Regions from separate parts of the Labrys monachus genome, predicted to be linked through region 2. Evidence: riboswitches for the same ligand, from Rfam matches in the RefSeq annotation. Region 2 holds a riboswitch; each other region holds the start of a gene.
The links. Region 2 has a riboswitch for cobalamin ahead of J3R73_RS11895 (HoxN/HupN/NixA family nickel/cobalt transporter). Riboswitches for the same ligand answer to the same signal wherever they lie in the genome.
Positions count from the first base shown of each region.

Region 1: linked by a shared signal. The riboswitch ahead of J3R73_RS01130 (ribonucleoside-diphosphate reductase subunit alpha) and the one ahead of J3R73_RS11895 (HoxN/HupN/NixA family nickel/cobalt transporter) in region 2 are both predicted to bind cobalamin.
Region 3: linked by a shared signal. The riboswitch ahead of J3R73_RS11330 (DUF1636 family protein) and the one ahead of J3R73_RS11895 (HoxN/HupN/NixA family nickel/cobalt transporter) in region 2 are both predicted to bind cobalamin.
Region 4: linked by a shared signal. The riboswitch ahead of J3R73_RS19160 (aromatic ring-hydroxylating oxygenase subunit alpha) and the one ahead of J3R73_RS11895 (HoxN/HupN/NixA family nickel/cobalt transporter) in region 2 are both predicted to bind cobalamin.

Region 1 covers NZ_JAUSVK010000001.1:247,489-255,254, forward strand. Annotated here, with positions in the region: gene J3R73_RS01120 (ABC transporter substrate-binding protein) at 1-693, opposite strand, end outside; gene J3R73_RS01125 (ribonucleotide-diphosphate reductase subunit beta) at 812-1,948, opposite strand; gene J3R73_RS01130 (ribonucleoside-diphosphate reductase subunit alpha) at 1,975-4,878, opposite strand; cobalamin riboswitch at 4,985-5,196, opposite strand; gene J3R73_RS01140 (helix-turn-helix transcriptional regulator) at 6,072-6,287, shown strand; gene J3R73_RS01145 (NAD-dependent epimerase/dehydratase family protein) at 6,526-7,416, shown strand; gene J3R73_RS01150 (GNAT family N-acetyltransferase) at 7,613-7,766, opposite strand, start outside.
Region 2 covers NZ_JAUSVK010000001.1:2,633,600-2,641,365, forward strand. Annotated here, with positions in the region: gene J3R73_RS11880 (flavin reductase family protein) at 1-307, shown strand, start outside; gene mscL (large conductance mechanosensitive channel protein MscL) at 446-871, shown strand; gene J3R73_RS11890 (pyridoxal phosphate-dependent aminotransferase) at 1,088-2,257, shown strand; gene J3R73_RS11895 (HoxN/HupN/NixA family nickel/cobalt transporter) at 2,292-3,353, opposite strand; cobalamin riboswitch at 3,448-3,646, opposite strand; gene J3R73_RS11900 (tetratricopeptide repeat protein) at 3,713-4,939, opposite strand; gene J3R73_RS11905 (cold-shock protein) at 5,252-5,461, shown strand; gene J3R73_RS11910 (ABC transporter ATP-binding protein/permease) at 5,708-7,766, shown strand, end outside.
Region 3 covers NZ_JAUSVK010000001.1:2,508,644-2,516,409, forward strand. Annotated here, with positions in the region: gene J3R73_RS11315 (autotransporter domain-containing protein) at 1-3,267, opposite strand, end outside; gene cobO (cob(I)yrinic acid a,c-diamide adenosyltransferase) at 3,445-4,047, opposite strand; gene cobU (bifunctional adenosylcobinamide kinase/adenosylcobinamide-phosphate guanylyltransferase) at 4,044-4,550, opposite strand; cobalamin riboswitch at 4,709-4,901, shown strand; gene J3R73_RS11330 (DUF1636 family protein) at 5,081-5,479, shown strand; gene cobW (cobalamin biosynthesis protein CobW) at 5,476-6,516, shown strand; gene cobN (cobaltochelatase subunit CobN) at 6,516-7,766, shown strand, end outside.
Region 4 covers NZ_JAUSVK010000001.1:4,193,489-4,201,254, reverse strand. Annotated here, with positions in the region: gene metH (methionine synthase) at 1-754, opposite strand, end outside; gene J3R73_RS19165 (FAD-binding oxidoreductase) at 1,060-2,139, opposite strand; gene J3R73_RS19160 (aromatic ring-hydroxylating oxygenase subunit alpha) at 2,147-3,391, opposite strand; cobalamin riboswitch at 3,514-3,718, opposite strand; gene J3R73_RS19155 (fumarate hydratase) at 3,943-5,583, shown strand; gene J3R73_RS19150 (porin) at 5,937-7,142, shown strand; gene J3R73_RS19145 (MdtA/MuxA family multidrug efflux RND transporter periplasmic adaptor subunit) at 7,558-7,766, shown strand, end outside.

The DNA of each region.
Region 1 (7,766 bases), 2.4 Mb from region 2:
GGCTGGTGCACCCTTTCGGCCGGCGACGTAAGGATCGCCGTCTTTCGGGCTCGAGAACCAGAAGACGGCAGACACCTGGCCGCTGGCCGCTGCGATCTTGGTGCGTGCTGCCACCACTCGTGCCTCGAGGCTGGTGACGGCTGCCTCGCCCCTCCCCTGAACGTCATAGATCCGGGCGAGATCTCGGATCTCGCGATAGATCAGGTCCAGTGAAAAGGCCGCGACGCGTGAGCCGTCACTGACACCTGCATTGTTCTTGCCGGTGCAGTCCGATGGCGAGATGTAGACGGGGATGCCGAGTTCCTCGAACTGCTCGCGCTTGGCGACCTCGCCCTTGGGGCCGACTTGCCACAGGAACTGGGCGGTGATGAAGTCCGGTTTTTTCGACAGGACCTTCTCGAAGCTCGGATTGTCTTTGGAGAGGCGCTCGATCTTGGCGTCGACAGCCTCGTATTCCGCAAGGACGGGGGCGATCCAACGCGCCGTGCCGACCATCCGGTCGGATAAACCGAGCATGTAGAGGATTTCCGCGCTGCCCTGGCCGATGGCGACCGTACGCGAAGGAGCTTGTTTGAACGTGATCGCGTGACCGCAATTGTCGAGGGTGAGCGGATAACGGGTCGGCCCGGCGAATGCCCCAGATGACGGGAGACCGAAAAGGGCAACGGCGCTCAGGAGCGCGGAAAACCTCATGACGGTATGGATGAGCATACGGGGTCCTTTCTGTTCCGGAGAGTGATGGGCGTGCGTTGGACGAACCAGCTGCACCAAGACAGAATGTTATGTTATAACGTATCTTTTGACAACACGATCAGTCCCAGGCGAGGGTCCCGCCATTCTGGTATTCGATGACGCGGGTCTCGAAGAAGTTCTTCTCCTTCTTCAGGTCCATCGTCTCGCTCATCCACGGGAACGGATTCTCGGCCTCTCCGAAGACGAATGCGAGACCGAGCTGGGCGCAGCGGCGGTTGGTGATGAAGTGCATGTATTGCTCACAGAGCGCGGCGTTGAGGCCGAGGAAACCGCGCGGCATGGTATCCCGTCCATAGGCGGCTTCGAGTGCGGCGGCTTCTTTCAACATCCCGCGCACCTCGTCTTGGAATTGCGCCGTCCACAGATGCGGATTTTCGTGTCTGATCTGGTTGATGACGTCGATGCCGAAGTTGAGGTGGATGCTCTCGTCGCGTAGGATGTACTGATACTGCTCGGCGATGCCGACCATCTTGTTGCGTCGGCCGAGCGACAGGATCTGCGCAAACCCGGTGTAGAACCACATGCCCTCGAACACGACGTAGAAGGCGACGAGATCGCGCAGAAACTTTTGATCCGCCTGCGGCGTCCCGGTCTCGAATGTCGGATCGTCGAGGGTCTGGGTGTACTTCAGCGCCCAGGCGGCCTTGTCCGTGATGGACGGCACCTCTCGATACATGTTGAACAGCTCACCCTCATCGAGGCCGAGGCTTTCCACGATGTACTGGAAGGTGTGGGTGTGCACCGCTTCCTCGAATGCCTGGCGCAACAGATATTGCCGGCATTCGGGGTTGGTCAGGTGACGGTAAATGGCCAGTACGATGTTGTTGGCGACGAGGCTTTCCGATGCCGTGAAGAAGCCGAGGTTGCGCTTGATGGCGCGGCGCTCGTCCTCTGTCAGCCCGTCGCGCGATTTCCACAGCGAGATGTCGGCCTGCATAGAGACCTCGGTGGGCATCCAGTGGTTGTTGCAGGCGGAGAGATACTTTTCCCAGGCCCACTTGTACTTGAGCGGAAGCAGCTGATTGACGTCGGCACGGCAGTTGATCATCCGCTTCTCATCGACGCTCACGCGACCGCCGGAGCGGTCGATGTCGCCAAGGCCAGTGGCATCTCCGGTGGCATCGGCGGGCGGAGGCGCGGCAGGGCGAAGGATGGGGAAAGCGGCAGGCGGGTTCGGGTCTGACCAGTCGGGCATCGTCATGGGTCCTCGGTTAAGGCCGCTCACTGGCAGACTTCGCAGGTGGGATCATCGAGCGAGCAAGCGTTCGGCACGGTCGGGCCGTTGACTGGCGGCATCTCGACCAGGATGGGGGTGGCCGACGTGCCGCCGACCGCGACAGCGTTGAGCTTGCCGTCCGTGCCCTTCAGGGTGGACTTTTCCACATGGGTGGCGCTGAGGCCGCGCAGGTAATAGGTCGTCTTCAGACCCAGCCGCCAGGCGAGGCGATAGGCTTCGTCGAGCTTCCGGCCCGAGGGTTGGGCCATGTAGAGATTGACCGACTGGCCCTGATCGATCCATTTCTGCCGGCGCGCGGCGGCGCGGATCAGCCATCTCGGTTCGATCTCGAAGGAGGTGGCGTAGAGCGCCTTGAGATCGTCCGGCACGCGGTCGATCCCGCTGACCTTGCCGTCATAGTATTTGAGGTCGGAGACCATGACCTCGTCCCAGAGCCCGCGCGCCTTCAGGTCGCGAACAAGGCCGGCGTTCACGACGGTAAAATCGCCCGACATGTTCGCCTTGACGTAGAGATGACTGTAGGACGGCTCGATCGATTGCGAGACGCCGACGATGTTCGAGATCGTCGCGGTCGGCGCGATCGCCATGCAGTTCGAGTTGCGCATGCCCGTCGTCTTGACGCGCTGGCGCAGTCCCGCCCAGTCCTGCGTCGAGGAACGGTCGAGCTCGACATCGCCGTCGCGCGCCTCGCTGAGTATCTCCAGCGAGTCGATTGGCAGGATGCCCCTCGACCAGAGCGACCCCTCGAAGCTCGGATAGTGTCCGCGCTCGGCGGCGAGATCGACCGAAGCGGAGATGGCATAAAAGCTGATCGCCTCCATGGAGGTGTCGGCGAAGCTGACGGCTGCGTCCGAAGCCGCCGGCAGGCGCAGCGTCTGAAGCGCATCCTGGAACCCCATCAGTCCAAGCCCCACCGGGCGGTGGCGCAGGTTCGAGCGGCGCGCTTCGGGGATGGTGTAGAAATTGATGTCGACGACGTTGTCGAGCATCCGCATCGCGGTCTTCACCGTCTTCGCCAGCCGCGCCTGATCGAGCCCGTCCACCCTGACATGGGCCGCGAGGTTGACCGAGCCGAGATTGCAGACCGCGACCTCGTCGGCGGAGGTGTTCAGCGTGATCTCGGTACACAGGTTCGAGGAATGCACCACGCCGACATGGCTTTGCGGTGATCTTAGATTGCATGTGTCCTTAAAAGTAATCCAAGGGTGTCCAGTCTCGAACAGCATGGTCAGCATCTTGCGCCAGATGTCGACTGCCGCCACCCGCTTGAACACCTTGATCTCCCCGCGTCCGGCCTTCTCCTCATAGGTCTCGTAGGCCGTCTTGAACGGCTTGCCATAGAGGTCGTGCAGGTCCGGCACTTCGTCGGGCGAAAACAGGGTCCATTGCCCCCCGGCCTCCACCCGCTGCATGAACAGGTCGGGAATCCAGTTGGCGGTGTTCATGTCGTGGGTGCGGCGGCGGTCGTCGCCGGTGTTCTTCCGGAGGTCAAGGAACTCCTCGATGTCGACATGCCAGGTCTCGAGATAGGCGCAGACCGCCCCCTTGCGCTTGCCGCCCTGGTTGACCGCGATGGCGGTATCGTTGGCCACTTTCAGGAATGGCACGATACCTTGGCTCTCGCCGTTGGTGCCCTTGATGTAGGCCCCGAGGCCGCGCACCGGCGTCCAGTCATTGCCGAGCCCGCCGGAATACTTGGCGAGCAAGGCGTTGTCCTTCACCGCCTTGAAAATGCCGTCGAGGTCGTCGGCGATCGTGGTCAGGAAGCAGGAGGAGAGCTGCGGCCGGAGCGTGCCGGCGTTGAACAAGGTCGGCGTCGAGGCCATGAAATCAAAGGAGGAGAGCAGGTCGTAGAATTCGATGGCTCGCGCCTCCCTGTCGATCTCGCGCAGCGCCAGCCCCATGGCGACCCGCATGAAGAAGGCCTGGGGCAACTCGAAGCGATTTCCACGCATGTGCAGGAAGTAGCGGTCGTAGAGCGTCTGGAAGCCGAGATAATCGAACTCGAGGTCACGCGCAGGTTCGAGCGCGGCAGCAAGTCGGGCGAGGTCGAAGCGGTCGAGTTCGGGATCGAGCCGTTCGTTGGCGATGCCGGTCTTCACATAGGCGCAGAAATAGTCGCCGTAACGTTCCGCCATCTCCGCCTGCGTCGCCTGTTCCGGCCGGCCGGCGACAAAGCTCAGAGCCTCGCGGCGCAGCTTGTCGAGCAGCAGGCGGGCACTGACCTTGGAATAGTTGGGCTCGGTCTCCACCAGTGTGCGCGCCGCCAGGATGGGGGCCTGTGCCAGTTCGTCGAGCGTGATACCGTCATAGAGATTGCGTTGCGCCTCCGTGAGGACCGCGTCGGGCGAGACGCCGTCGAGCCCAGTGCAAGCCTCGCCGATGACGATTGAGAGGCGGCCGGCATCCAGTGGCACCCGTGCGCCGTCGGCGGTCCTCACATGCAGCACGACGGTGACATCACCAGCCGGATGGGCCGCGGCGAGGGCCTTCGCGCGTTCCCGCGCCCGCTCATCGCGATAGAGCACATAAGCCCGGGCGACCTTGTGATACTCCCCGCGCATCAGGGCCAGTTCCACCTGGTCCTGCACATCCTCGATATGGAAGGTCCGGCCGATGCCGGGGCGGCGGGTTAGGTTCGCCACGATCTGGTCGGTCAGCCCGGCGACGATGTCGTGGATGCGGCGGGATGCGGCGGCGGACGGCCCTTCTACGGCCAAAAACGCCTTGGTCAAGGCGACCGCGATCTTGGCGGTATCGAACGGCGTCACCGCGCCATTGCGGCGGATGAGCTGATAGCCGGGCGCGCTAGCGACCGCCTCAACGTCAGGGGCCGTCGTGTAAGGTCTGTGGTTGCCATTGTCATGGCGTTCGGCTGTAGCTGGCATCATCATCCCCGATGAATGTGGGGACGGAGAGCAGGCGGACGCGTGCCACGACACGGGAGGCACATGCCGCCCAAAGCAAGCGCCTCACCGGAACACCCCGCCCGTGGACGTACATAGTGTCGCGGCAGGTCTCCTGGCTCGCGGGTCATCATCCTTGTACGTCTTCCCAAGGCTTTGCGGCCTCAGTGACATGGCTGAACAAGAACTCGCCACTTACAGTTGCGGGGGCAGCGCCGGCCTTGCGATAGAGCGCACCGACTTCCCTCTTAGCTTCCACGTCTTAACAGACTAGGAAGAACCACGATGTCTACATTTAGTGACAATTTATGGCGCCATGTCAATAGGTGGTGAGCTGTTTTGTCGAACGGCTACGAAAACAGGTCGCATCCGCTCCGTACGCAGGAGACGAGCTCGTCACCTCGCAAACAAAAAGCGGTTCCGGTGCGCCACATTATGATCGATTTTTCGCTTGAAGGTATGTTCTCAGGTCACCACTCGTCTCTTGGGATCCAGGTTGCGAGGGTGCGACCAAAGCGCAGCAATAGGCCAATCCATCAATCGGCGACCTCGTCCAACTTCCCGTCCTTGGCCTCGAAACGCTTCTGAAACCCCGGCTGAATCAGTCCGGTGCCGGACCACTCGATCAAGGGCGTGCCGGCGGGACTTGGCTTGCGCAAATAGTTTGCCGCAGCCTTGGGATCGCCAGCTCCGGCGTAGGACGCGATGAAGGGATCTGGCGGGCTATGAGCGCTTTCTGCTCGAGACGCTGCTCAAGATGCCGGGGGGCTGCGATATCCGCAGCAACTCCGCCATCCAGACCGTGAAGGCGCAAGCGCCGCTTCCGTTGAATCATCTGCCAAAGGAAGACATCGTACAGAAGCTCTGACTTCCGACGCGGGCTTACTCCAAATCCAACGAAAAGTGCCCGTGCTGGTCCTGCGTCGAGCGATGAATAAATCTCGCGGCTCTCTCAGGCGATGGCTTGTATTGACGGATCGCTTCCGCGTCGCCGGGAGCGAAGTCTGAGGGCTGATTCGGGCGGCTCAGACAAAAAACCGGGCTCTCGAAACAGCCGATTCTTGCCCTTACTTCGCTATGGTACTCTGACGCTAAATATTTCTTGCACAAAGATAATTCCTTGCTCCCTCTGGCTCGGGAGCCGTCAGGAACCGCCAGTGCGAGGCATCGCCACCATGCGAGAACCAGACCGTATCATCCGTCTCAAAACCGTCCTCGCCAGGACCGGTCTGTCCCGATCCACGCTCTACCGCAAGATCGCCGAGGGCACGTTCCCGGCCCAGCTCAGGATCAGCACCAACGGCTCCGGCTGGCACGAATCCGACGTCGACCGATGGATCGCCGATCCCGTGAAATGGCGGCCGGGGAGCGAAGGCGGCGAGAGGCGGTGACGCAGGAGACGGCACGAACAACGGATTGGGTGTCGGCCCTCTTTTCCACGCTTGGCGCTTCATCGGGGTCGCGCGCGAGCCGGGCAGCATTCTTGGCGCTTTGGGTTCCGGCCGGGTCGAGATCTCGGCGGACGTTGCCATTATCGCGGAAGTCCCTATTCTGCACCGGAGTGGGTATCGAGCGCGAAAGACCGACAAAGTTCGGGAGTTTTGCGACAGACTTTCTTGAAAGTTTCACATGCGCATAGTGCTTACGGGTAGTTCCGGACGGGTCGGTCGGGCCATTTTCAGGGCCTTGGCGGAGCAACACAAGGTCGTTGGGGTCGATCGCTCTCCCTTTTCCACCACCCATGTCGTCGGAGACTTCGCCAGCGAAGCGCTACTATACTCCGCTTTGAAGGGCGTGGATGCCGTTATCCATACGGCTGCGCTCCATGCTCCGCATGTCGGTATTATTCCAGATGAGGAGTTTCAGCGCATCAACGTGGAGGGAACCCGACTTGTCGTAAAGGTGGCGATTGCCGCTGGCGTGAAACGGCTGATCTTCACCAGCACGACAGCCTTATATGGGCGTGCTGTTTCTCCCGGCTCATGCACATGGATAGACGAGAATACGACCCCTCTACCGAAGAGCATCTATCATCGGACGAAACTCGAAGCCGAGCGCCTTCTGGAAGGCATGGCCTGTTCTGAATTGGCCGTGCGGGTTTTGCGCATGTCCCGCAGCTTTCCGGAGCCGGGCGATGTGATGGCTACCTATCGGCTACATCGTGGGGTTGATGTTCGGGACGTGGCCGATGCCCACTTGGCCGCGCTGACGAACGGCGGGCCGCACTTCCGGCGCTATATCATCTCGGCCGCCACCCCTTTCGCAATGCAGGATTGCCCGACTTTGGCCTCGGACGCGGAATCCCTTGTCAGGCTGCGTGCACCAGCTCTTGCCGCCGAGTTCGACCGGAGAGGGTGGAGCCTCCCAAGCTCCATCGACCGCGTATATGATTCCGCTCAGGCCGAGCGTGCGCTTGGATGGCACCCCCGCTTTGGCTTTAGCGAGGTGCTGGCGCAAATGGACCGACGTAGTCTGGAAGTCTTGCCCTGCGGCTCGGTTATTAACAGGAAAGCGGAGTAGAATTTTCGCAGAGATGATGACGTCGTTCCGAAGGCAATATTTATGTGGCGTTTTCAAGGTACAAGGCAGGTGTAATGCAGGTCTCTAAGAATAACCCTCTGTGCCGTGTTGAAGATCTCATGTCGCGGAAATTCTGATTTTTGGAGACTATTAACATGGCGAAGAAAAGGATGGTCGGTTCGACCGAACTGCGCCCTTAGAACTCGCGGTTCATGATCGTCATCGCATCACCTTGTCTCGTGACCGTTTCGACCGCAATCCAACCCGCCTTCGCATAGAGCTTGGCCGCGCCGGTCGTGAAAAGCCATAGTCGGTCGATCCCCTTTTCTCTTGCCTTGGCTTCCAGTCCC
Region 2 (7,766 bases):
CGGAGAGAACGAGATGGAGCATGCCGGCCTGGAGGCTGCGCCCTCGCGTCTCGTGGCGCCGCCGCGCGTGGCACGTGCCGCCGCGGCGCTCGAATGCCGCTGGACGCAGACAATCCACCTCCAGGATGCGCAGGGTGAGCCGAGCGATGCCTGGCTCGTCTGCGGGGAGGTCGTCGGCATCTATATCGACGACCGTTTCGTGGTCGACGGCCGCGTCGATACGGCAGCGATGCGGGTGATGGCGCGTCTGGGCTATCAGGACTATTCCGTGGTGGAGCGCACCTTCCAACTGCGCCGGCCGGAATAGTCCGCCTCTGCGCGCCGGTGCTTTTTTCGTCAGGGCATTTGCCAAAACCCCACTTTTGGAACCTATTGTCGGGTGCCTGAATCCTCCCGGGATTCAGGCAATGCGCTGCATTGTCTCAATCGTTCAGATGGAGGAATCATGCTTCAGGAATTCAAGGAATTCGCCCTCAAGGGCAATGTCGTCGATCTCGCCATCGGTGTGATCATCGGTGCGGCCTTCGGCAAGATCGTCACCTCGCTCGTCGAGGACGTCATCATGCCGATCGTCAGCGCGCTGACGCCGGGCGGCCTCGATTTCTCCAATGTCTACTTCATGCTGCGCGGAACCGCGCCGGCCGGCGCCTCTCTCGCCGATGCCCGCAAGGTCGGCGTGCCCTTCGCCATCGGCAGCTTCATCACGGTGGTGATCGGCTTCCTCATCATCGCCTTCGTGCTGTTCCTCGCCGTCAAGCTGATCAACACGCTCCGCCGCCAGCAGCCGCCGAAGGAGTCGGCGAAGCCGGAGGCTCCGGCCGACGTGAAGCTCCTGACGGAGATCCGCGACCTGCTGGCCGCCCGGCAATAGGGCCGCGGCCGAGTCGCACTTCACGGAGAAGCGCTCGTCCTGGGAACGCGGGCGTCCCGCCCGCGCGCTCCATTCGTGCGGGCGATGCGATCCATTCCAACAATTGATTTCGGTCCCGCCTGCCATGGCCTATGCTTGTCGGCCGGCCGTGTAGGCCGAAATCCCGCAAGGAACGATGCCGTGACCGCCGCCGCTGCCGAGAAGATCCCGCCCGCAATGCCGTCCTTTCTCGACGGCCTTCGTCCGGAGGCGCTCGGCGCGCCGGAAAGCGGCATCGTCGAGGTGATGAATTACGGGCGCACGCGCGAGGGCATGATCCCGCTCTGGGCGGGGGAGGGCGACGTGCCGACGCCGGCCTTCATAACCGAGGCCGCGACGCGTTCCCTCGCCGCCGGCGAAACCTTCTACACCTGGCAGCGCGGCATTCCGGACCTCCGCGAGGCGCTCGCCCGCTATCACACCAATCTGTTCGGCAAACCGTTCGAGCCGGGTCGCTTCTTCGTCACGCAATCGGGGATGCATGCGCTGCAGACCTGTGTGCGCATGGTCGCCGGCAAAGGCGACGAGGTGATCGTGCCGAGCCCGGTCTGGCCGAATTTCCCGGCCGCCATCGGCGTCGCCGGCGCGACGCCGGTGATGGTGCCGCAGATCTACACGGATGCGGGCTGGCAGCTCGACCGCCAGCGCATCGCCGATGCGGTGACGCCCCGCACCAGGGGCATCTTCATCAATTCCCCTTCCAACCCCACAGGGTGGGTGGCCACGCCGGACGATCTCGCCTTCGTGCTCGATCTCGCCCGCCGCCACGGCCTGTGGATCTTCGCGGACGAGATCTACACCCGCTTCCATTATGCCGGCGGCCGGGCGCCGTCCTTCCGCGACATCCGCACGCCCGAAGACCGCATCTTCTTCACCGATACCTTCTCCAAGAACTGGTCCATGACCGGCTGGCGCATGGGCTGGATCGAGGCGCCGCCCGAACTCGGGCAGACCATCGAGAACCTCGTGCAATATTCGACCTCGGGCGTCGCGGCCTTCATGCAGCGCGCCGGCATCGCCGCACTCGACCGGGGCGAGAGCTTCGTGCAGCACCAGATCGCCCGGGCGCGCCAGGGGCGCGACATCGTCGTCGACGGGCTGGGCGCCACCGGCAAGGTCCGGTTCGCGCCGGTGAACGGCGCCTTCTACCTGTTCTTCACCGTCGAGGGCCGGCCGGATGTGCGCCGCCTCGGCCTGGAGATCGTCGATGACGCCAATGTCGGCCTCGCCCCCGGCACGGCGTTCGGCCCCGGTGGCGAAGGCTTCATGCGCCTGTGCTTCCTGCGCAGCCCCGAGCAGCTGCAGGTCGCGACGCAGCGGCTGGTGGACTGGCTCGGCCGGATCTGACGCCGACGCCGCGCCGGCGTCGGACCCGGCGGCCTCAGGCCCGCGTGGTGTTCATGTCGAAATCGTCCAGCCGCTTGGCCTTGTAGACGATATAGGAGATCACCCAGGCGGCGATGAAGATGGCGATGATGGCGAAGCCGAGATTGTTGAAATTGTCGTTCAGCGCGGCGATGAAGTCCCAGAACGCGCCGGTCAGGGCGAATCGGTCGCCGATCAGCCCCAGCGTCTCGATGCCGCCGATCAGCACGGCGACGACGACGGAGACCAGCGTGATCGTCATGTTGTAGTAGAGCTTGCGCATCGGCTTGACGAAGGCCCAGTCATAGGCGCCGAGCATCATCACGCCGTCCGTGGTGTCGACCAGCGACATGCCGGCCGCGAACAGCACCGGGAACACCATGATCGCCTCGAACGGCACGCCCTTGGCGGCCTGGGTCGCGGTGACGCCGAAGGTCGCGACCTCGGTCGCCGTGTCGAAGCCGAGGCCGAACAGGAAGCCGACCGGCAGCATGTGCCAGCTCCTGGAGACGAGCCGGAACACCGGCCGGAAGATGCGGGCGAGGAAGCCGCGATTGTTGAGCAGGATGTCGAGATCCTCCTCGACATAGGCGCCGCCGATGCGCACATGGCGGTAGCTCCTGTAGATCGACAGGAAGATCATGATGTTCATGGCCGCGATCACGAACAGGAACAGGGCGGAGACGCCGGTGCTGATCGTGCCGCCGATGTCCTGCAGGCTCCGGAAGCCGCCGAGCAGGGTCGCCGCCCCGGCGACGGCGGCCGCGACGATGACGATGACGAGCGAATGGCCGATGGCGAAGAAGAAGCCGACGGCGACGGGCCGCCGCCGCTCCTGCATCAGCTTGCGCGTGACGTTGTCGATGGCGGCGATATGGTCGGCATCGACCGCGTGGCGCAGGCCGAGCCCGTAGACCACGAGCGCGATGCCGAGCAGCGCCGGGTTGCCGTGGAAGGCCATGAGCGCCCACAGCCAGCCCCCGAGATTGAGGATGGCGAGCACGACATAGATGGCGATGAGCCGCCCTTTGAAATCGGGCGTGCTTTCGGTGAAGAAGCGTCGAATCGGGATTGGCATGGAGGATTTCTGCTTTTGACGTCTCATGTCATTGCAGCGACCGGCTTGCCCCGAGGGGGACCGATACATCGGGACACCCCGCCCGATGTTCCTGCTTTGACGTCCGGCGATGGCAGGTTTCCTGGCTCGCGGGTCGGCGCCGTTCTCCGGCCTTCCCAGGTCCATGCGGGTCCCAGTGGCGATGTGGAGGCGGCTCGTCGCTGACAGTTGCGGGGGCAGCCGCGGCCTTGGGCCACTGCCCGCACCGCGTTCCCTTTTGATCCCCGGAGGGAACCATCAGGGGACAGCTAGCCGTGCCCGCCCGTCGCCGTCAAGACTGGCCTGCGACAAAGCCCGGGCGGAGGCCTCGGCCGCCAGGCCTATGGCGTCGAGCCGAGGCGGTAGAGGCCGGCCTTGGCCACTTTGCTCGCGGGATCGAGCTCGAGGGCCTTCCGGAAGTCGCCGATCGCAGCATCACGCTGGCCGCGCCGCTCCTGCACCTTGGCGCGCAGGGCGTAATAGTCGGGGACGGTGTCCTGGGCGGCGATGGCCGCATCGGCGTCCGCCAAGGCGAGGTCGTACTGGTCGGCGGCAAGATGGGTCTTGGCCCGCTCCACCAGCGTATCGGCCTTGCTGGCCGGCAGCGACAAGGCTTTGTTCATGTCGTCGAGCGAACTGTCGTAATCGCCGAGCTCGCGCCAGGCGATGCCGCGGGAGACATAGGCCTGCGCGAGATCGGGCAGTTCGCGGATGGCCTCGTCGTAATCGGCCATGGCCTCGTCATAGCGATGGAGCGCGGCGTAGAGCTGTCCCCGCTCCAGCCGGGCGGCCGGGAAGTCCGTCTCCAGCGCCAGCGCCCTCGAATAGTCCGACAGCGCGCCCTCGGTGTCGCCGAGCTGCCAGCGCACATAGCCGCGGCTGAAATAGGCGGAGTCGAATTCGGGATCGAGATCGATCGCGGCCTGCAGGTCTTCCTGGGCTCGCACATAGTCCTTCATCTCGATCAGCGAGCGGGCGCGGCCGTAGAAGGCGTTCTTGTAGGTCTTGTCGACGCGGATGGCCTGGGTGTAGTCCTCGACCGCGGCGATATGGTCCTCGAGCGCCCGCTCGGCGTCACCCCGGCCCTTATAGGCCTCCTGGTCGCGGGGATCGAGGGCGAGCGCTGCGTCGAAATCCTTGGTGGCTTCCTCGTTGCGGTTGAGCTGGATCAAAGCGAAGCCGCGATTGACCAAAGCGAGCGATGCGTGTCGGTTGGAGGCGATGGCGCTGGCGTAATCGTCGAGCGCCGCCTGGTCGCGGCCGAGGCGCAGATAGGCGTCGGCCCGGGCGGTCAGGGTGGCCATGTCGCGCGGGCGCAATTGCAGGGCGGCGGTGTAATCCTCGACCGCATGGCCGTCATCGCCCTTGTCGGCATAGGCGAGCCCGCGACGGTAGAGCACGATCGCTTTGGTGGATTTGGAAAGCGGCCTGTCCAGAAGCTGGGTGCAGGCGGGGATGCGCTGCTCCGCCGCCCCTCGCGAGCAGTCCTTGTCGGCCGTGTCGGCAAAGGCGGGCGAGGCGAGCGCCAGCGCCGTCAAAAGGATGGAAAAACGACGAAAAACGATCATTCCGAATCCGGGTCAGGCATATCGGGGAGGCGGCGACACGGCGGTCGGCGCTCGCATCCATAGAGCAAGCGGGAGCCGCAAGGAATGGCGGATTGACGATGGATGCACGGCAAAACTGTGATTTCGCAAGCTCTTGTGAGGGCAGACGAATTTGTGGTATCGATTTTGGGTCGATTTGGCCGGAAGACTGGGCCGGTTCGCCTTTGCTTTGCGGGGCGCTCGTTCAGGACACCCTCTCCAAATTTCGCAGAACCGGGCGAACACGGCACGCCGTGGGTCGTCCATGCTTTGGAACGAAGTAAAGGACTACCTATGAGCACGGGAACCGTGAAGTGGTTCAATACCCAGAAGGGCTACGGCTTCATTCAGCCGGACGACGGTGGCCGCGACGTGTTCGTGCATATCACCGCAGTGGAACGCGCCGGCATGCCGGAATTGCGTGAAGGGCAGAAGATCGGCTACGAGATCCTCACGGATCGCAAGACGGGCAAGGCCGCCGCCGGCAATCTCAAGCCTGTCTAGGCTTGCGATATCGCTATCCGCCTCAGGGCGCGCTCCGGCGCGCCTTTTTTAATGGCCGAGGGCGGGCCGGATCAGCCTGTCCTTCCCGCCCGGATTCCTTTCACGAAAAGCTGAAGAAGCTTACAATTTGCTCATTTGCCGCCATGAAACCGGCGTGACAGGGTTGTGTTAATCCATTCTCCACAAGGTTGAAGGCAAGTGGCGGGATCGCCGCTTGCTGCACTGCCCTTCTCGAAAGGCCGCTTCATGATCCGAATTCTCGCGGGCCTCGTCGGCCTCGCCACCCTTGGTTTTGCTGCAGGAGCAGCGATGGGGCCGGTGCCGTTCTACTTGCCCGTCGCCGCGTTGATCCTGGCGGCCGTCCTCTTCGCGTCCGCAAGGATTCCGACGGTCATCCGGTTCCTGATCGGTCTGTTCGCGGTCTCGTTTCTGCTGCTGGGCGTGGTAACGGCCGCCCATGAGGCCGGACTGACGCCACCTGCCATGGAAGCCTTCCTGCCGCCACCGCAGGCCGCCATCGTGGCCGCCCTGCTGGCGCTGATCAACTACATCATCTGCTACATACCGGTCGTACGGCGCATCATCGACATGGTGAACCCCTTCTTCGAGTCGGATGATCCGGATCGTCTCGAGCTAGGGTATTTCGGCGACTGGAATGTAAGAGACCGTACACTCGGTCTCGGCTTGCTTGGCATCATCATCATCCTCAATGTGATCCAAGTCTATATGTTGGTCCTGTTCAATTTCTGGAACAACAGATTCTATACGGCACTGCAGGACAAGAACGCGGTATCATTCTGGTACGAGCTCGGTTTCTTCACGGCGCTCGCCACCTTGTGGATCATCCGGGGCATGTGCGAGTCCTACCTAACGTCCATCCTGAAGCTGCATTGGCGGCAATGGCTGTCGCGCCGCTACATCAGCCAATGGCTCTCGGACAAGGTGCATTACAGGCTGGCGCTCGCCCATGACCGGGCCGACAATCCGGACCAGCGTATTTCGGAAGATATCAATAGCTTTACTGACCAATCATTTGATATTTATATTAATATATTTGTAACTTCTCTGAATTTCTATGCATTTGTGCAGATATTATGGAGTATATCGGCTCAATTCCCCTATAAGATATACGGCTTTGATCTAAGCAACATTCCTGGATATCTGGTTTGGATGGTGCTTGTTTTTGCCGTCGTCGTGACATACCTGACGCATCTCGTCGGCCGTCCCTTGGTAGCCATCTCTTTCCGGAAGCAGAAGGTCGAGGCCGATTTTCGTTACAATCTCGTGCGGGTGCGGGAGAACGCCGAGCAGATCGCTCTGCTGCAGGGCGAGCCGGTGGAACAGATCGGATTGATGGATCGCTTCAAGGCGGTCTTCTCGACGACGCTGGCCCTCATCATTCGCCAGCTGAAACTGACCGGGGTGACCCTGGCCTATGCCCAGGTCAACGTCGTGCTGCCCTTCGTCCTGCTCGCGCCGGCCTATTTCGCCACCGCTGATATGAAGCTCGGCGCGATGACGCAGGCGGGCGACGCCTTCGGAAACGTCCAGGGCGCGTTCTCCCTGTTCATCACGATGTATGGCACGCTCGCGGCTTTCAAGGCTGTCGTCAACCGTCTTACGAGCTTCGATACCGCCATCGAACGCGCCAACGAGGCCAAGGAAAAGGGCGTCAAGCTTGCGACCTCGGCCGGCGCGCGGAACATCGAAGGCGTCGATGTCGACGTCGACCTACCAGGTTCCATCGGTCTCCTGCACAAGATCTCCTTCGCTCTGCGCAAGGGCGAGCGCACGCTGGTGACCGGTGGATCCGGATCGGGCAAGACCACCCTGTTCCGTTCGATCGCCGGCATCTGGCCCTATGGCAAGGGCAGGATCACCCTGCCGCAGGGCGAGGATGTCATGCTGCTGCCGCAGCAGCCCTATTTCCCGATCGGCACGTTGCGGGCGACGCTCGCATATCCTTCGGAGGAGAAGGCCTTCGCCGACGACATGCTGATCGAGGCGCTGACCCGGGCCGGCCTCGGCCATCTCGCCGGCCGCCTTGACGAGCACGACAACTGGTCGCATGTCCTGTCGGGAGGCGAGAAGCAGCGGGTCGCCGTGGTCCGGGCGATCCTGCGCAAGCCGGTCTGGCTGCTGCTCGACGAGGCGACGTCGGCGATGGACGAAGACAGCGAGGCCGATATCTACCGCCTGCTGCGCGAGGCGCTGCCCGGCACCACGATCGTTTCGATCGGGCATCGCTCGTCGCTGGCGGCGCTGCACGACCGCCGCCTCGCTTTGGTCAAGGACGACAAGGGAA
Region 3 (7,766 bases), 120 kb from region 2:
CCAGTTGTCGCTGTCGCCCGAGGCGTTGCGGCCGGCCAGGCTGAAGTCGCTGCGGCTGTAGCCGCCGGCCATGCCGAGCCGCCAGCCATCCGCCACCGGCGCGTCCGCCCCCACCAGGAAACCGCCGGTGGAGGTGGTGAGGCCCGCTGTGCCGGCGGTGCCGTCCATGTCGCCCCAATTGCCGAACCCGCGCATCCACAGCCCGAAATGCTCCGCTGCCGCCGGAGCCGCCACGCCGCCCTGCAACGTCCGCAGGCGGTCGATCAGCGCTCCGCGCAGCAGCGCGCTCTCCTCCACCAGGAGGCTCTGCGCCGAGGCGTGCACCTCGCCGGCGAGCTGGTCGAAGGCCGAGCGCGCCTCGTCGGCCGACGTCAGGAACAGCAAGGCGTTGTACAGCCCCAGGGAGGCCCCCGATTGCGGCAACGAGCCCAGCGCCCCGGCGACGGCCCTCTGGTTCGCCGTCTGCGCCACGGGCGTGAAGACCTGCGACGCCCCGCCCGGACCGCCGGCCGAGACGACGACGCTCACCTCGGTCGCGGTCTGGCTCACCGTGGCGTCGAGGAAGATCGAGGGCGTCGTCACCGCGCCGAAGCTCCCGACCACGCCGCCCGCCGCGTCGAGGATCACATAGCTCTGCCCGGTCTTGTAGCTCAGCTGCGGGTCGAGAGCGACCAGGCGCAGATCGGCGCCGTTCAGCGTCGCCTGGCCGGTGGCGCTGATGCGGTCGCTCGCCCCGTTGCCGGCGAATTCCACCACATAGGTCGAGCCCGCCGACAAGGTGATGTCGCCGTTCACATGCAGCGTGCCGATCGAGTTGCCCGGCGCCACCGTGCCGCCCGCATCCACGGTGACCGAGCCGGTGGTGCCGTTCCCGCCGAGCACTGCCCCCGACTGCACCGTGACCGTTCCGCCCAGGGCGCCGTTCACCGCCAGGCGTCCGGCCGCGACGGTGGTCGAGCCGGTGAAGGCCGAGCTGTCGCCGGTCAGGTCCAGCGAGCCGGCGCCCGTCTTCACCAGCGTGCCGTCGCCGGTGACGACGTTGGCGACGGTGACGTCGGTCGGCTGCTCGAAGGTGAGCGAGGCGCCGTTCTGCAGTTCGATGGCGCCGTCGAGGCCGGATGTGGTGCCCAGCAAAGTGAGGACATTGTCGCCGCCGAGGAACAGCAGGGCGCTCGCCTGCGTCTCGCCGTTGCCCGACCAGCCGCCGGCGATGGTGCCGCCATTGATGACGGTGAGGCCGCTGCCGACCACGCCCGCACCGCCGGCGCCAGGTGCGCCATTGGGGTCCAGGCCTTCGAACTGGCCCGTCAGCGCCGGCGCCGTTCCGCCCGCCCCGCCATTGCCGCCGGTGATCGAACCGGTATTGGTGAAGACGACGCCGGGATCGATGAAATAGACGCCGACCCCTCCGTCGCCGCCGCCGCCGCCGCCATTGGCGTTCACATAGGCGTTGCCGCCGGCCCCGCCATTGCCGCCGGTGATGGTCGCGGCATTGCTCATCGCACCGGTGCCGGCAATCAGGGCGCCGTAACCGCCCGCGCCGCCGCCGCCGGCGGCCCCGGTCACGTCGGCGTAGCCGTCGCCGCCCTTTCCGCCATTGCCGCCCTTGAGATCCGAGCCGGTAAAGGTGCCGGTGAAGCCGTTGCCATGATAACCGCCGCCGCCACCCCCGGCGGCGCCCCCGCTCTGCATACCGCTCTTCGTCGCCATGCCGCCGTCGAGCCCGTCGGGATGGTCGGCGGTGCCGCCGGCACCGCCGGTCCCCGGCAACTGCCCCGAACAGCTGGAACCACACACACCGCCCGTTCCGCCGGCACCGCCGCCGGCGCCGCCGCCGGCGCCGCCGAAATAGCCCGAGGCCCCGTCATGGCCGTTCTCGCCCTCATACCCGCTTCCGCCCGCGGCGCCGGGGACGAAGCGGACGGGAGGCGGGACCTTTGTTGCTCGCCCACCTCCGGCGCCGCCATCCGCATGGGCCGGTGAAGCCATGGTGAGCAGGCCTGCCGCCACGCCGGCGAGCAGCGTGCCGGCCAGCAGGCGTGCCGCATGGCGCCGGAGGGCGCCGATTCCGGCCGGGTGGGGCATGGCCGCGGCCAGCCCCTGCGGGCGCGGGTGCCGTCGCCGGATCGCGGGACCGCGCCCCGGCGCGCCGAGCGCGTGATCGTCGATCACGCCGGCATAGGCCTGTGCGACCTGCTCGGGCTGGCACGTCGCGGCGAGCGGCCAAGGCGGGCTCTCGCGCCCGCTCCGTGCCGCCAGGAAGTCGAGCGCCGCCGCGATCGAGGGGGAAGCCGGGTCGAGGAAGCAGGCCTGCCCTGTGAACAGCTCGCGATGGACCGGCAGATCGGAAAGCAGGAGGGGCGTGCCGTGGCTCGCCGCCTCCGCCGCCGACAGGTTGAACCCCTCGAAGCGCGACAGGGTGACGAAGGCCCGCGCCCGGCGATGAAGCCGCTCCAGCCGGCGCCGCTCGACATAGCCGAGATGGCGCACGCGCCCTCGTATGCTCGCCGGCAGCGCGGCGAGATGGCGGTCGAACTTTTCGCCGCCCTGGCCGGTGACCACCAGCTCCAGAGCGGGATCGTGGCCGGCGAGCGCGGCGAAGAAGGACAGCAGGCCGGCGAAATTCTTGTGCGGGTGATAATGAATCGGCGCGAGCAGGAAGGGCGCGCGTTCGCCGCCGGCCGGCCCGGCCGAAGCCGCCATGTCGACGGGGTTGACGTCGACGGGGTTGTAGATCACCCGGTGACGGCGCGGCGTGCCGATCTTGTCCAGGAACTGCCGGCGCGCCGCCTCGCTGATGAAGACCACCTCATCCGCATTGTCGCGGGTTTCCGCGAAGGTGCGGTACAGCGCATCGACCCTCTCGGCCGAGAACAGCTCGGGCAGATAGGCGAACTGCACGTCGTGCAGCACATTGACCACGCGCGGGCCGCCGGCGCGTGCCCGGCCGGGAACCGGTGACTGGAAGTTGGGGAAAAAGAACACCGAATCCGGATCGGCCGCGGCGATGCGCTCCGCCACCAGCCGCTCGCGGTGGAGATAGGGCATCTCCGCCCCGGGAAGCCCGAGCGCCGGCGCCCTCGCGCGCGCCGAGACGAGCCTGTCGCCATAGCGCCGCTTCAACTGGCGGAAAAGCGTCCGCGAGAATTCGACCACCCCGCCAATGGCGGGATAATCCTCAACGATATCAAAATAATAGATTGTCCTGCCGGAGGATCGCCCCAAACCCTCGCCGGCGCGGAACGCCCCCGTCCCAGCCCCTGTCACCACTCGCTCCCCGATCTGCCCCTCTACGATCGTGAGATATTAGTGGCATGGACATACCGTCGGTTGCAATGCCGCCGCTAAGAAAGGACCGCCGGAAGGCTTGGGTCGATTGGGTAAAGCTCCCATTTCCACAGGGGAAAGGACCCTGCAGCGGCCCGCCCCTAAGCAGGATTCCGCTTAGAATTCGATGCCTTCCTGCGCCTTCACGCCGGCGGCGAAGTGGTGCTTGACCAGCGTCATCTCGGTGACGAGGTCGGCGGCCTCGATCATCTCCGGCTTGGCGTTGCGGCCGGTGACGACGACATGCAGGTCCGGCCGGCGCCGCTTCAGGGCCTCGACGACGGCGCCGAGGTCGAGATAGTCGTAGCGCAGGGCGATGTTGAGTTCGTCGAGCACGAGCAGGCGGATGCCGGGATCGGCCATCATCCCGAGCGCCGCCTGCCAGGCCCGTTCGGCGGCGGCGACGTCGCGGGCGCGGTCCTGCGTTTCCCAGGTGAAGCCCTCGCCCATACTCTTCCAGGTCACGAGGTCGGCGAAGCGCTCCAGCGCCGCGCGCTCGCCTGTCGACCACGCACCCTTGATGAACTGCACCACGCCCACCCGCCAGCCATGGCCGAGCGCGCGCATGATCAGTCCGAAGGCGGCGGTCGACTTGCCCTTGCCGGGGCCCGTATTGACGATCAGCAGGCCCTTCTCGATGGTCTTGGAGGCGACCTCGGCGTCCTGCACCGCCTTGCGCTTTTCCATCTTCGCCTTGTGGCGCGCCGCTTCGTCCGTCATTTCACCACCATCGGCAAGCCTGCCACCATGAAGATCACCCGATCCGCCAGCCGGGCGACGCGCTGGTTGAGCCGGCCCTGATCGTCGCGGAAGGCGCGGGCGAGGGCATTGTCGGGCACGATCGACAGGCCGACCTCGTTCGACACCATGACGACCGGCCCGGACGCGGCGGCGATCGCGGCCTCCAGCCGGTCGAAGGCCGGTGCCAGGGGATGCTCGCCCAGCATCAGGTTGGTGAGCCAGAGCGTCAGGCAGTCGACGAGGACCGGACCCGCCGCCGCCGCCAGCGCGCCGGGCAGGCCGAGCGGGGCTTCGCTGGTCTGCCAGCGCGCATCGCGGCGGGAGCGATGCTCGGCGATGCGGGCCCGCATCTCGTCGTCGAAGGCCTGGGCGGTGGCGATATAGCACCACGGCGCAGGCTCGGCCGCGACGAGTTCCTCGGCGTACCGGCTCTTGCCGGAACGCGCGCCGCCGAGCACGAAGGTGAGGCGAGGAGCGATCATGCTCCGTACTTGCAGGCTGCGCGCCGGGAAGGCAAGCGCCGCGTCGGTCAGGGGCGGCCGCTCGTTCGGCGAAGGTTCTTCGGACAGGCCTCCCCGCTCGCCGCCCCTTGTCGGCTGTTTTCGTGGAGGGGCCGATTGACAAGCTTTCAAGCAAGGTCCTTTAGTCGGCTTCGGACGGTCTCTCGTCGAGAGATCAAAGGGAATGCGGTGCGGGGCTTCGGCCCCCATGCCGCGGCTGCCCCCGCAACTGTAAGCGGCGAGCGCTCCGCCACTGGGCCACTGGGAAACCGGGAAGGCGGCGGAACGCGATGAACCGCGAGCCAGGAGACCTGCCGTCCACGGGAACCGGCCGCCTCGATGCAGGCGGCCTGCTCCTCCTTCGTTTTGCCCGCCCGCAGGATCGGTGCGGGGCAAAGGCCGGTCCGGGCGGGGCGCTCCGGGATGCCGGTTCCGCTTTCGGCGGTCGCCGGCCTGTCCGACGACCGCTTGCGCCCTGCCAGTTCCGCCGCGGCGGAGGACGAAAGGGCCGAATGCGCGCAGATCCATCCCAGGCCGAGCCTCATGACGTGCTGATCCATGTCTGCGTCACCTGCCGGCGTGCGGACGACGATGCCGATGCGCCGCGCCCCGGCGCGCGCCTGCACCGGGCGCTGGCGGACGCGCTGCCGGCCGGCATGGCCCTGCGGCCGGTCGAGTGCCTCGGCAATTGCCGCCGCTCCTGCACCGTCGCCGTCTCGGCGCCGGGCTGCTGGACCTATGTCTTCGGCGATCTCGTCGCCGAAAGCGGCACGGAGGTCCTCGCCGCCGCGGCGCTGCTCGCCGGTTCCACCGACGGGCTGATGCCCTGGCGCGGCCGTCCCGAACCGTTCAAGCGCGGCATGATCGCGCGCATACCGCCTCTCCTCGATCACAAGGAAGCCGCCGAATGAGCCTCGCCAGCAACAGCAAGGTGCCCTGCACCATCGTCACCGGCTTCCTCGGGGCCGGCAAGACCACCCTGATCCGCAACCTGCTGGCGACGGCCGGCGGCCGCCGCCTGGCGCTGATCGTCAACGAGTTCGGCGATGTCGGCGTCGACGGCGACATCCTCAGGTCCTGCGGCATCGACAGCTGCCCCGAGGACGCCATCGTCGAGCTCGCCAATGGCTGCATCTGCTGCACGGTGGCGGACGATTTCGTGCCGGCGCTCGAAATGCTGCTGGCGCGGCCGAACGCGCCCGAGCACATCGTCATCGAGACCTCCGGCCTCGCGCTGCCCAAGCCGCTGGTCAAGGCGTTCAACTGGCCGGCGATCCGCTCGCGCGTCACCGTCGACGGCGTCATCGCGGTGGTCGACGGTGCCGCGGTCGCGGCGGGCCGCTTCGCCGACGATCCGGAAGAGTTGAAGCGCCAGGCCGAGGCGGACGGCGCCCTCGACCACGACAATCCCCTGGAGGAGGTCTACGAGGACCAGCTCCTCTGCGCCGACCTCGTCGTGCTCAACAAGGCCGACCTGCTCGGCGAGAGCGAGCTGGCGGGCGTGGAGAGGGACATCGAGAGGACGGTGCCGAGGGCGGTCAAGGTCGTGCGCACCTCGGAAGGGCGCATCGATGCCGCCGTTCTGCTCGGGCTCGGCGCCGCGGCCGAGGACGATCTCGCCGCTCGGCCCTCGCATCACGATGCCGAGGAGGAGCACGACCACGACGATTTCGACACTTTCGTCGTCGACCTGCCGGCCATCCTCGAAGCCGACGCGCTGATCTCGAAGCTGCGCAAGGCCGCCGAAGACCACGACATCCTGCGCATCAAGGGCTTCGTCGCCATCGAGGGCAAGCCGATGCGCCTGCTGGTGCAGGGGGTCGGCGCCCGCTTCTCGCAGCATTTCGACCGGGCCTGGGCGGTAGGCGAGGCGCGCTCCAGCCGCCTCGTCGTCATCGGCGAGAAGGGGCTCGACCAGGACGGCATCCGCAAGGCGCTGAACGGCTGATGCATCTCCTGCCGGCGGATACGCGCTCGCTCGATGCCGGCGAGGCGGCGGTGGACCTGGGCCAGGCGCCCGGTGCGATCGTGTTCGCCTCGCTGAGCGACAGCGATCTCGCTTTGGCGGCCGCTTCCGGGCTCGACGGCCTGCGCATCGCGCCGCTGCAGAAGCTGCGCCATCCGATGTCGGTCGACCTCTATGTCGACAGTGTCGCCCGACACGCCAAGGCCATCGTGGTGCGGCTGCTCGGCGGCATGGATTACTGGCGCTACGGCGTGGAGGAGTTCGCCGCCGCCGCCCGCAGCAATCGCATCGCGCTGGCGTTCATTCCCGGCGACGCCCGGCCCGACGGCCGGCTCGCCGCGCTCTCCACCGTCCCGTCGGAAGCCCTGGAGCGGATCGACCGCTATTGGCGCGAAGGGGGCCCGGCCAATGCGAGAGCGTCCCTTCTCTATGCTGCGAGGCTTGGCGGCCTCGATTTCGGCGCGCCGGCGGCGCCGGCGGCAATGCCCAAATATGGTGTTTTCGTCCCAGGCGGCGCCCTTCACCCTCCCCTGAAGGGGGAGGGTCGATGCGAAGCATCGGGGCGGGGTGATTCTGCTGGGCGTTCCGAGTTTCCACCCCACCCCGGCCCTGCGGCCCCACACTCCCCCTCCAGGGGAGTGTGGGGCCGCGCCGTCATCCTGTTCTACCGCTCGGTCCTGCTGTCCGCCGACACGGCGCCGATCACGGCGCTGGTGGAGGCGCTCGAAGCCCGCGGCCTCGACACCACGGCACTTTACGTCGGCTCGCTCAAGGAGGGCGAGACGGCCGAATGGGTACGGCAGCAGCTTGCCGGGCTGAAGCCCGCCATCCTCCTCAACGCCACCGCCTTTTCCGCCATCGGCGACGACGGCGCCTCGCCGCTGGACGCGGCCGGCTGCCCGGTGCTGCAGGTCGTCACGTCCTCTTCGGCCGAGGAGGCCTGGGCGGCCTCGACGCGCGGGCTCTCGGCGAGCGACCTTGCCATGCATGTGGCGCTGCCGGAACTCGACGGCCGCCTGCTCGCCGGCGTGATCTCGTTCAAGGCGGAGCGGCAGGAAGGGGGCTTCGCGCGGCTCGTCCACGCCCCGCATGCCGGGCGGATCGAGGCCGTGGCCCGCCGCGCCGCCGCCTGGGCCCGGCTCGCCGCGAAGGCGCGCGGGGAGCGGCGGATCGGGCTGGTGCTGTCCAATTATCCGGGTGTCGAGGGCCGCCTCGCCCATGCCGTCGGCCTG
Region 4 (7,766 bases), 1.6 Mb from region 2:
GGACCGAATGCCAGAACGCCGTCGGCGTCTGGCCGGACAGCGTTCGGCCCGAGAGATCGGTGATCGTGCCGGAGATCATCACCGGCAGCCTTATGCCCATCGCCTCGAAGACCGCTTCGCAGGCGAAGATCGCGGCCTTGGCGTTGAGTGTGTCGAAAATCGTCTCGATGAGGATGATGTCGGCGCCGCCGTCGATCAGCCCGCGGATCTGCTCCGCATAGGCGATGCGCAGGTCGTCGAACGAGACGGCGCGGTAGCCCGGATTGTTCACGTCCGGCGACATCGAGGCCGTGCGGTTGGTGGGGCCGAGCGCGCCTGCGACGAAGCGGCGGCGCCCGTCCTGCTGTTCGGCCCTGACGGCAGCCCGGCGGGCGAGGCGGGCGCCGTCCCGGTTGAGGTCGTAGACCATCGCCTCCATGCCGTAATCGGCCTGGGCGATGGAGGTGGAGGAGAAGGTGTTGGTTTCCAGGATGTCGGCGCCGGCCATCGCATAGGCGTAGTGGATGGCCTCGATCGCGGCCGGCTGCGTCAGCGTCAGCAGGTCGTTGTTGCCCTGGAGATGGCACTCGCAACCGGCGAAGCGCTCGCCGCGGAAGTGGCTCTCGGTGAAGCCGAGGCCCTGGATCTGGGTGCCCATCGCACCGTCGAGAATGAGGATGCGCTCGCGGGCCGCCGCAGCGAGGGCCGCTTGGACATCCTCGGTCCTGACGTCGGGAGCGGCTGAGTCGAACAAGGCCTCTACGAGAACGTTCATTCTGCGCCTATAACGATATAGTGATATCAAGATATCCTTATATCATAGCTGCAAGCGTGCCCAGTGCAACGATTATCGTGCCGGCTGATGCCGGCCACCCCCTCCGGTGATTGATCTGAGGACGCCGACCCCTGTGTCGTCGCTGTCACCACGCGCTGCCGGCCGGACAATGCGCGGGCGCGCACCCGCGCTCGCTCGCTGCCGGGCAGGCCCGGCGCGGGCGCGACAGAAGCCAGACGGGCGCGCGGATGGACGATGAAGTCGCCCCGCGCCGGTCTGCCGGCGCGGGCATCGTCGTCGGCCGGTCAGGCTTCGATCTCGACGCGCCCGAGCGGGCGGCTGCAGCAGGCGAGGATCAGCCCGGCGTCGATCTCCTCCTCGCGTATGCCGCCCTGATGCGCCATCGCCACGTCCCCCGAGAGGCGTTGCACCTTGCAGGTGCCGCACAGGCCCATGGTACAGCCGGTGGGTATGTTGAGCCCGGCGCTTCTGGCGAGCTGGAGGATGGTCTCCCCGCCGGTCGCCGGCACTTCGATGCCCGACTGCACGAAGGCGACGCTGCCCTGCGCCGCGCCGTCGGCCGGCTCGCCGCCGGCCGCGAGGGCGTCTGGTTCCGGCGGATGGAAGCTCTCCTCGTGATAGCGGCGCATGTCGCAGCCATTCGCCTCCAGCATGTCCTTCACCGCGGCCATGAAGGGGGCGGGGCCGCAGCAGAAGATCTCGCGCTCGCGGAAGTCCGGTGCGATCAGGCGCAGCGCCGGCGCATTGAGGCGCCCGCGGAACCCTGTCCAGGCCTCCCCCGGATCGCTCTCCTCGACGATCCAGGCCAGTCTGAGGTGCCGCATGCGTCCCGCCATCCGCTCGAGCTCGTGGCGGAAGATGATGTCGGACGGCCTTCTCGCGCAGTTGACGAAGGCGATGTCGACGGCGCTGCCGTGATCTTCGGCAAAGCGCGTCATCGACATCATCGGCGTGATGCCCGATCCCGCGGAGATGAAGAGATAGCGTTCCGCCGGGTGGCGGTGGAACGTGAACTGGCCCGCCGGCCCGTGTGCCTTGAGGCGCGTGCCCGGCTTGAGGTTCTCCAGCATCCAGCGCGTGCCGACGCTGGTGGCCTGGGCCTTGGCGGTGACGCTGATCGAGAGCGGGCGCGAGGGGCTGGACGACAGCGTGTAGGTGCGCAGCACCGGCCCTTCCGCCGTCGGCAGTTCCAGCGTGACGAACTGGCCGGGTTCGTAGCGGAACCAGCTGTCGTCGGGGGCACGGAAGGTGAAGGTCGCGACGTCGCGGCCTTCATGCATCACGGCGACGCATTCGAGCTGCCCGGCGCGGTCGCTCCATGGCCGGGCTTCGTCGAGATGCCTGTAGAGGGTCTGCGTGGCCATCTCCGCCTCAGGCCACGCTGCGCAGGGCCACGGGATCGCCGCCGAGCGAGCGCTCCATGACGTTGCAATACCATTCGACGAACTGCATCACGCCGCCTTCATGGTCGGGGGCATAGGGCCCCGGCTCATAGGCGGGGGAGAGGATGCCCAGCTGGTTTTCCTCGACGATGCGGCGATCCTGGTCGTTGGTTTCGGTCCACACATGGGTGAGCTCGTCGATCGTGTAGTCGACGCCTTCGACCGCGTCCTTGTGCACCAGCCATTTGGTGGTGACCTGCGTCTCCCTCGGGCCGATCGGCGTGACACGGAAGCTCACGGCGTGATCCCCCAGCACGTGGTTCCAGGTGCTGGGATAGTGGAAGAGCAGGAGGGTGCCGATATTGTCTTCCTCAACCGAGGCGCTGAGCGGCTTCTTCACCGCGGCCTTGCCGGACATGGTGTAGCTCACGGCGTTGCGGAGCAGCGGCATGCGCGCCGTCCGATATTGGCCGCTGTCGGAAATCCTGAACAGGCTCGGCAGGCCGGCTTCCTCGCAGCGGTCCCAATGGGCCGCGATCAGGGGATCGTCCTTGGCGCCCTGCACGCCGCTGACGGTGGGAGCCTCCGGGAAGGTGCGGCAGAGTTCGGGGTGATTGCCGGCGCAGTGGTAGCATTCGCGGTTGTTTTCCCACACGAGCTTCCAGTTGCCCTTTTCCACGATCGTGCTTTCGAAGGCGACCTTGGTGTCCTTCAGGCGATGCGGGGCGAGATAGGGCAGCGCCAGGGCGCGGAACGCCTCGAAATCGGGCGCCTCGGCTGCGAGGCAGATCCAGACATAGCCACCCACGCTTTCGCAATGGACCGGCTTCAGGCCGTATTGCGCGGCGTCGAAGCCCGCTCCCATGTCGCGGGCGAACAGCAGCCTGCCGTCGAGTTCGTAAGTCCATTGGTGGTAGGGGCATACGAGCTTGGCGACCGTGCCATGCGCCGCCGAGCACAGGCGCGAGCCGCGGTGGCGGCACGAATTGTGGAAGGCTCGAATCGAGCCGTCGCCCGACCGCAGCACGATGACGGGATAGTCGCCGATCTGCACGGTCAGGTAGCTGCCCGGCTTGGCCAGCTCGCAGTCATGGCCGACGAAGAGCCATTGCCGATACCAGATATGCTCGAGATCGAGGCGGAAATAGTCGTCGTCCGTATAGAATTTCCGGCTCAGGCTGAAGCCGGCGCGATGGCTCCGGAGCCGGCCCAGCATCTCGTGATGCGCATTCATGTCAAAGTCCCACGTGACCATCTTTGCTTTTGACGGCACGGCGGACGGCGAAAGCGGAACGCGAGCCTTTGCGCCCGGGGCGCTCTGCCGCACTTCCTCCTTCCGGATCGCCCACCGCGATCCATCGGCTTCGGTTCAAGGCTGGTTTCCGGACTCAGGAGCGGTCCCTCGACGTGGAGCGGCGCCTTCCCGGGTCCCTCGACCCAGTGGCCTTTGCCGCGTCCGAACTCCTCTACCGTTGCGGGGGCAGTGCCGGCTTGAAACCGGCTTCCCAATTCTCCGGTCCTCCTCCCAGGTCGGACCGGCACCTCGAACTGGCCGGAGATTACACCGCCCGGCGCTACCGGCTAGAGATGAACCGACCTATCATGGTGCTTTCAGGACATCGGGGGACGGGACCCGCGCCTTCCCCGCGGGCGCGGCCGGCGCGGAAATGCCCGCGCCCGAGGCCGATGCTCCTATAGGCAGGGAGGCCGATAGCGATTACATCATGGCGCGATGGGCAGTTTGGAACCGCCCTGATGTCGATGACCTGCCGGAGCCTTTCCCTCATGCCCGCCGATTCCCTTTCCGCCTCCGCCTATCCGCATGTGCCGCTGTTTCCGCTGGGGCCGGACGAGACGCCCTATCGCAAGCTGACGGGGGAGGGGGTGAAGGTGGAGACCGTCGGCGGGCGGGAGATCCTTTCCGTCGACGGCGAGGCGATGCGGCTGCTGGCCGAGCAGGCCTTCGCCGACATCAACCATCTCCTGCGCCCGGGCCACCTGCAGCAGCTGCGCAACATCCTCGAGGATGCGGAAGCCACCGACAACGACCGCTTCGTCGCCTATGATCTCCTCAAGAACGCCAACATCGCCGCCGGCGGCGTGCTGCCGATGTGCCAGGACACCGGCACGGCGATCGTGATGGGCAAGAAGGGCCGCAGGGTCTGGACCGAGGGCGAGGACGAAGGCGCCATCGCCCAGGGCATCCGCGACGCTTACGAGAAGAAGAACCTGCGCTATTCCCAGCTCGCGCCGCTCTCGATGTTCGAGGAGAAGAACACCAAGACCAACCTGCCGGCGCAGATCGACATCTCGGCGGAAGGGGAGGACGCCTACAAGTTCCTGTTCGTCGCCAAGGGCGGCGGCTCGGCCAACAAGACCTTCCTCTACCAGGCGACGCCGTCGATCCTGTCGAAGGACCGGCTGATCGCCTTCCTGAAGGAGAAGATCCTCACGCTGGGAACCGCGGCCTGTCCGCCCTACCACCTCGCGGTGGTGATCGGCGGAACCTCGGCGGAACTGACGCTGAAGGCGGTGAAGCTCGCCTCGGCCCGCTATCTCGACACGCTGCCGACGCAGGGCTCCGAGAGCGGCCACGCCTTCCGCGACCTGGAGATGGAGCGCGAGGTGCACAAGCTCACCCAGTCGCTCGGCGTCGGCGCCCAGTTCGGCGGCAAGTATTTCTGCCACGACGTCCGGGTGATCCGGCTGCCGCGCCACGGCGCCAGCCTGCCGATCGGGCTTGGCGTGTCCTGCTCCGCCGACAGGCAGGCCCTCGGCAAGATCACCCGCGAGGGCGTCTTCCTCGAGGAATTGGAGCACAATCCCGCCCGTTTCCTGCCCGAGATCGACGAGAGCCGGCTCGGCGGACCGGTGGTGCGCATCGACCTCAACCAGCCGATGCCGCAGATCCTCGAATCGCTGTCGCGCCACCCGATCAAGACCCGGGTGTCCCTCACCGGTCCGGTGATCGTGGCGCGCGACCTCGCCCACGCCAAGCTGCGCGAGCGGCTCGAAGCGGGCGGGGGGCTGCCCGACTACATGAAGAATCATCCGGTCTATTATGCCGGCCCGGCCAAGACCCCGGCCGGCTACGCCTCGGGCTCGTTCGGGCCGACCACCGCTGGGCGCATGGACGGCTATGTCGATGCCTTCCAGGCCGCCGGCGGCTCGATGATCATGCTCGCCAAGGGCAACCGCTCGGCCCAGGTCCGCGAGGCCTGCGCCAAGCATGGCGGTTTCTATCTCGGTTCGATCGGCGGGCCTGCCGCGCGCCTCGCGCAGGACTGCATCCGAAAGGTCGAGGTCCTCGAATATCCCGAGCTCGGCATGGAGGCGGTGTGGCGCATCGAGGTCGAGGATTTCCCCGCCTTCATCGTCATCGATGACAAGGGCAACGACTTCTTCAAGGAACTCAATCTGGGCTAAGAGCGGCCTCGTAGCCCGCTGCGGTGCCCCGCCGGCACCGCCCTTCGGCCGGAACGCCACCCCCCGCGCGAGTCCCGAAGCGGACCCGCCGCAGCCTGTCGCGGCGGGCCATCGGCCGCATGTGCTAAATTTATCACAGTCATGGACAAAGGCCGATTGTGTCGGAAGCATGACACAGCTTGCCATTGTTATTCGACCCCGTCTGTCCGAGACCAATCGTACTGCAACGCAGCACCGATTTGGGCGGCAACAGATTGCCCCATCCTCGCTGTTGCGGTGAAGGAACATAGACTTATTCTTGGCGGTATCATCGCCAGATCGAGTTGTATGTTTAACGTTATTAGGGGGTCTTGATGACAATCAAATCTATTCTTCTGGGCTTTGCCGCAGGTCTGGTGTCCTTGGGCGCCGCGTCGGCTGCCGACCTGCCGATGGCCAAGTCCGAAGCCGTGGAATATGTGAAAGTATGCTCGGCCTTCGGCCCGGGCTTCTTCTACATTCCCGGCACCGACACCTGCCTGCAGATCTCGGGCCAGATCCGCGCCGACTATTTCTACACCGAGCCGTCGACCCGGAAGAGCAACGTCACCACGTTCCGCTCGCAGACACGTATCCGCTTCGATGCCCGTACCCAGACCGACTACGGCATCCTGCGTTCGTTCCTGGAACTTCAGGCCGACACCAACTCCCTCGGCACGACTCAGAACGGCACCACCGGCACGAACTTCCTCAGTGTCCGCCGCGCCTATATCCAGTTCGGCGGCCTGACGGCCGGCTATGCGTGGTCGCCCTATTCCTTCTACGAGCAGTACTACCAGGCCGAGTTCTTCGCCCCCTATTTCGGCGAACATGACCGGCGGGAATTGCTGAGCTACACGGCCCAGTTCGGCAAGTTCTGGGGCGCCCTGTCGGTCGAAGATCCCGTCTCCAACCGTTCGACGAGCACCTTCGGCTCGGCGACCGTCAACTCCGTCAGCGACACGCTGGCCTATGGCGGCTCCTCGGTTCCCGATGTCGTCGGCGTCATCGGTTACGACGACAACAAGAACTGGGGCCGCGTCCAGATCATGGCCGCCTCGCATGAAAGCAACCCGTCGACCGTCGGCTATGACAGCAAATATGGCTATGCGGTCGGCATCGGCGGCAATTTGAACTTCCCGATCATGTCCGGCGCCTATATCGCAGTGGAAGCGAGCTATGCCGACGGCGCCATGAAGTACCTCAACGCCGGCAGCGCCGACGCCTATGGCAATCCGCTCGCGCCGCATGACCTCGCCCTCTCCAAGGGCTGGACCGTCCAGGGCGAAGCCGGCCTGAACATCACCCCGGCCCTGCAGGCGGTGCTCTTCGGCGGCTACCTGAACTACGATGCGCCGTCGATCGCCACCGCGGTCAGCGACAACTTCAACTTCTACGTCATCGGCGGCCAGGTGAACTACACCATGGTCAAGGGCTTCATCGTCGGTGCCGAAGCCTGGTACCAGAACAAGGATCCGGAAGGCACGAGCCCGAATGCCCACGCGATCGGCGCCGGCATCCGCATCCGCCGCACCTTCTGATCCGCGACCGCGCGATCCCCAAATCTGAAGACGCCGCGTCATCCGACGCGGCGTTTTCCGTTGGAATACCCATCGCGGATACCGTCCTCTTGGCTCTAATTGGCCAATGCCAATGTGATGCTCGGAAAATCCCGAGAGGAGTGCCTCGACGACATCCGGGCGTGGGCGGCGCTCAATGTCCAAGGCCATTGTATCAATCCTGATACGGCGTGTGAGTCCGTATATAAATCAACAAAACGGTTGAGGAAGCGTCGCCATGGCCTCATATCCCAACGTCACTGGGCCAATGTGAGGCCCTGTCGTCGTTAGTGCGTTGTTCATGGGCAGTGAAGTCGAGCCGTCTCAAAAGCCGGAGGTTCCCGAACCTTCCAGCAAGGGTACACGAGGCCGACGTATCTGGCCTTGGTTCCTGATCTTGGCCATCGCGGTCGCCGCCGTCATCGTCTGGCGTGAACCGTGGAAGCAAGGTGTCCCTGGCGGTCCATTGGGCCAATCGGTGCCGTCGGTCGGGGTGGCGACCACCGCCAGCGGTGACGTCCCCATCTGGCTGCCCTCGCTCGGCACGGTCACCTCGCTCGCGACCGTAACGGTCAAATCGCAGATCAGCGGCTATCTGACGGCGAT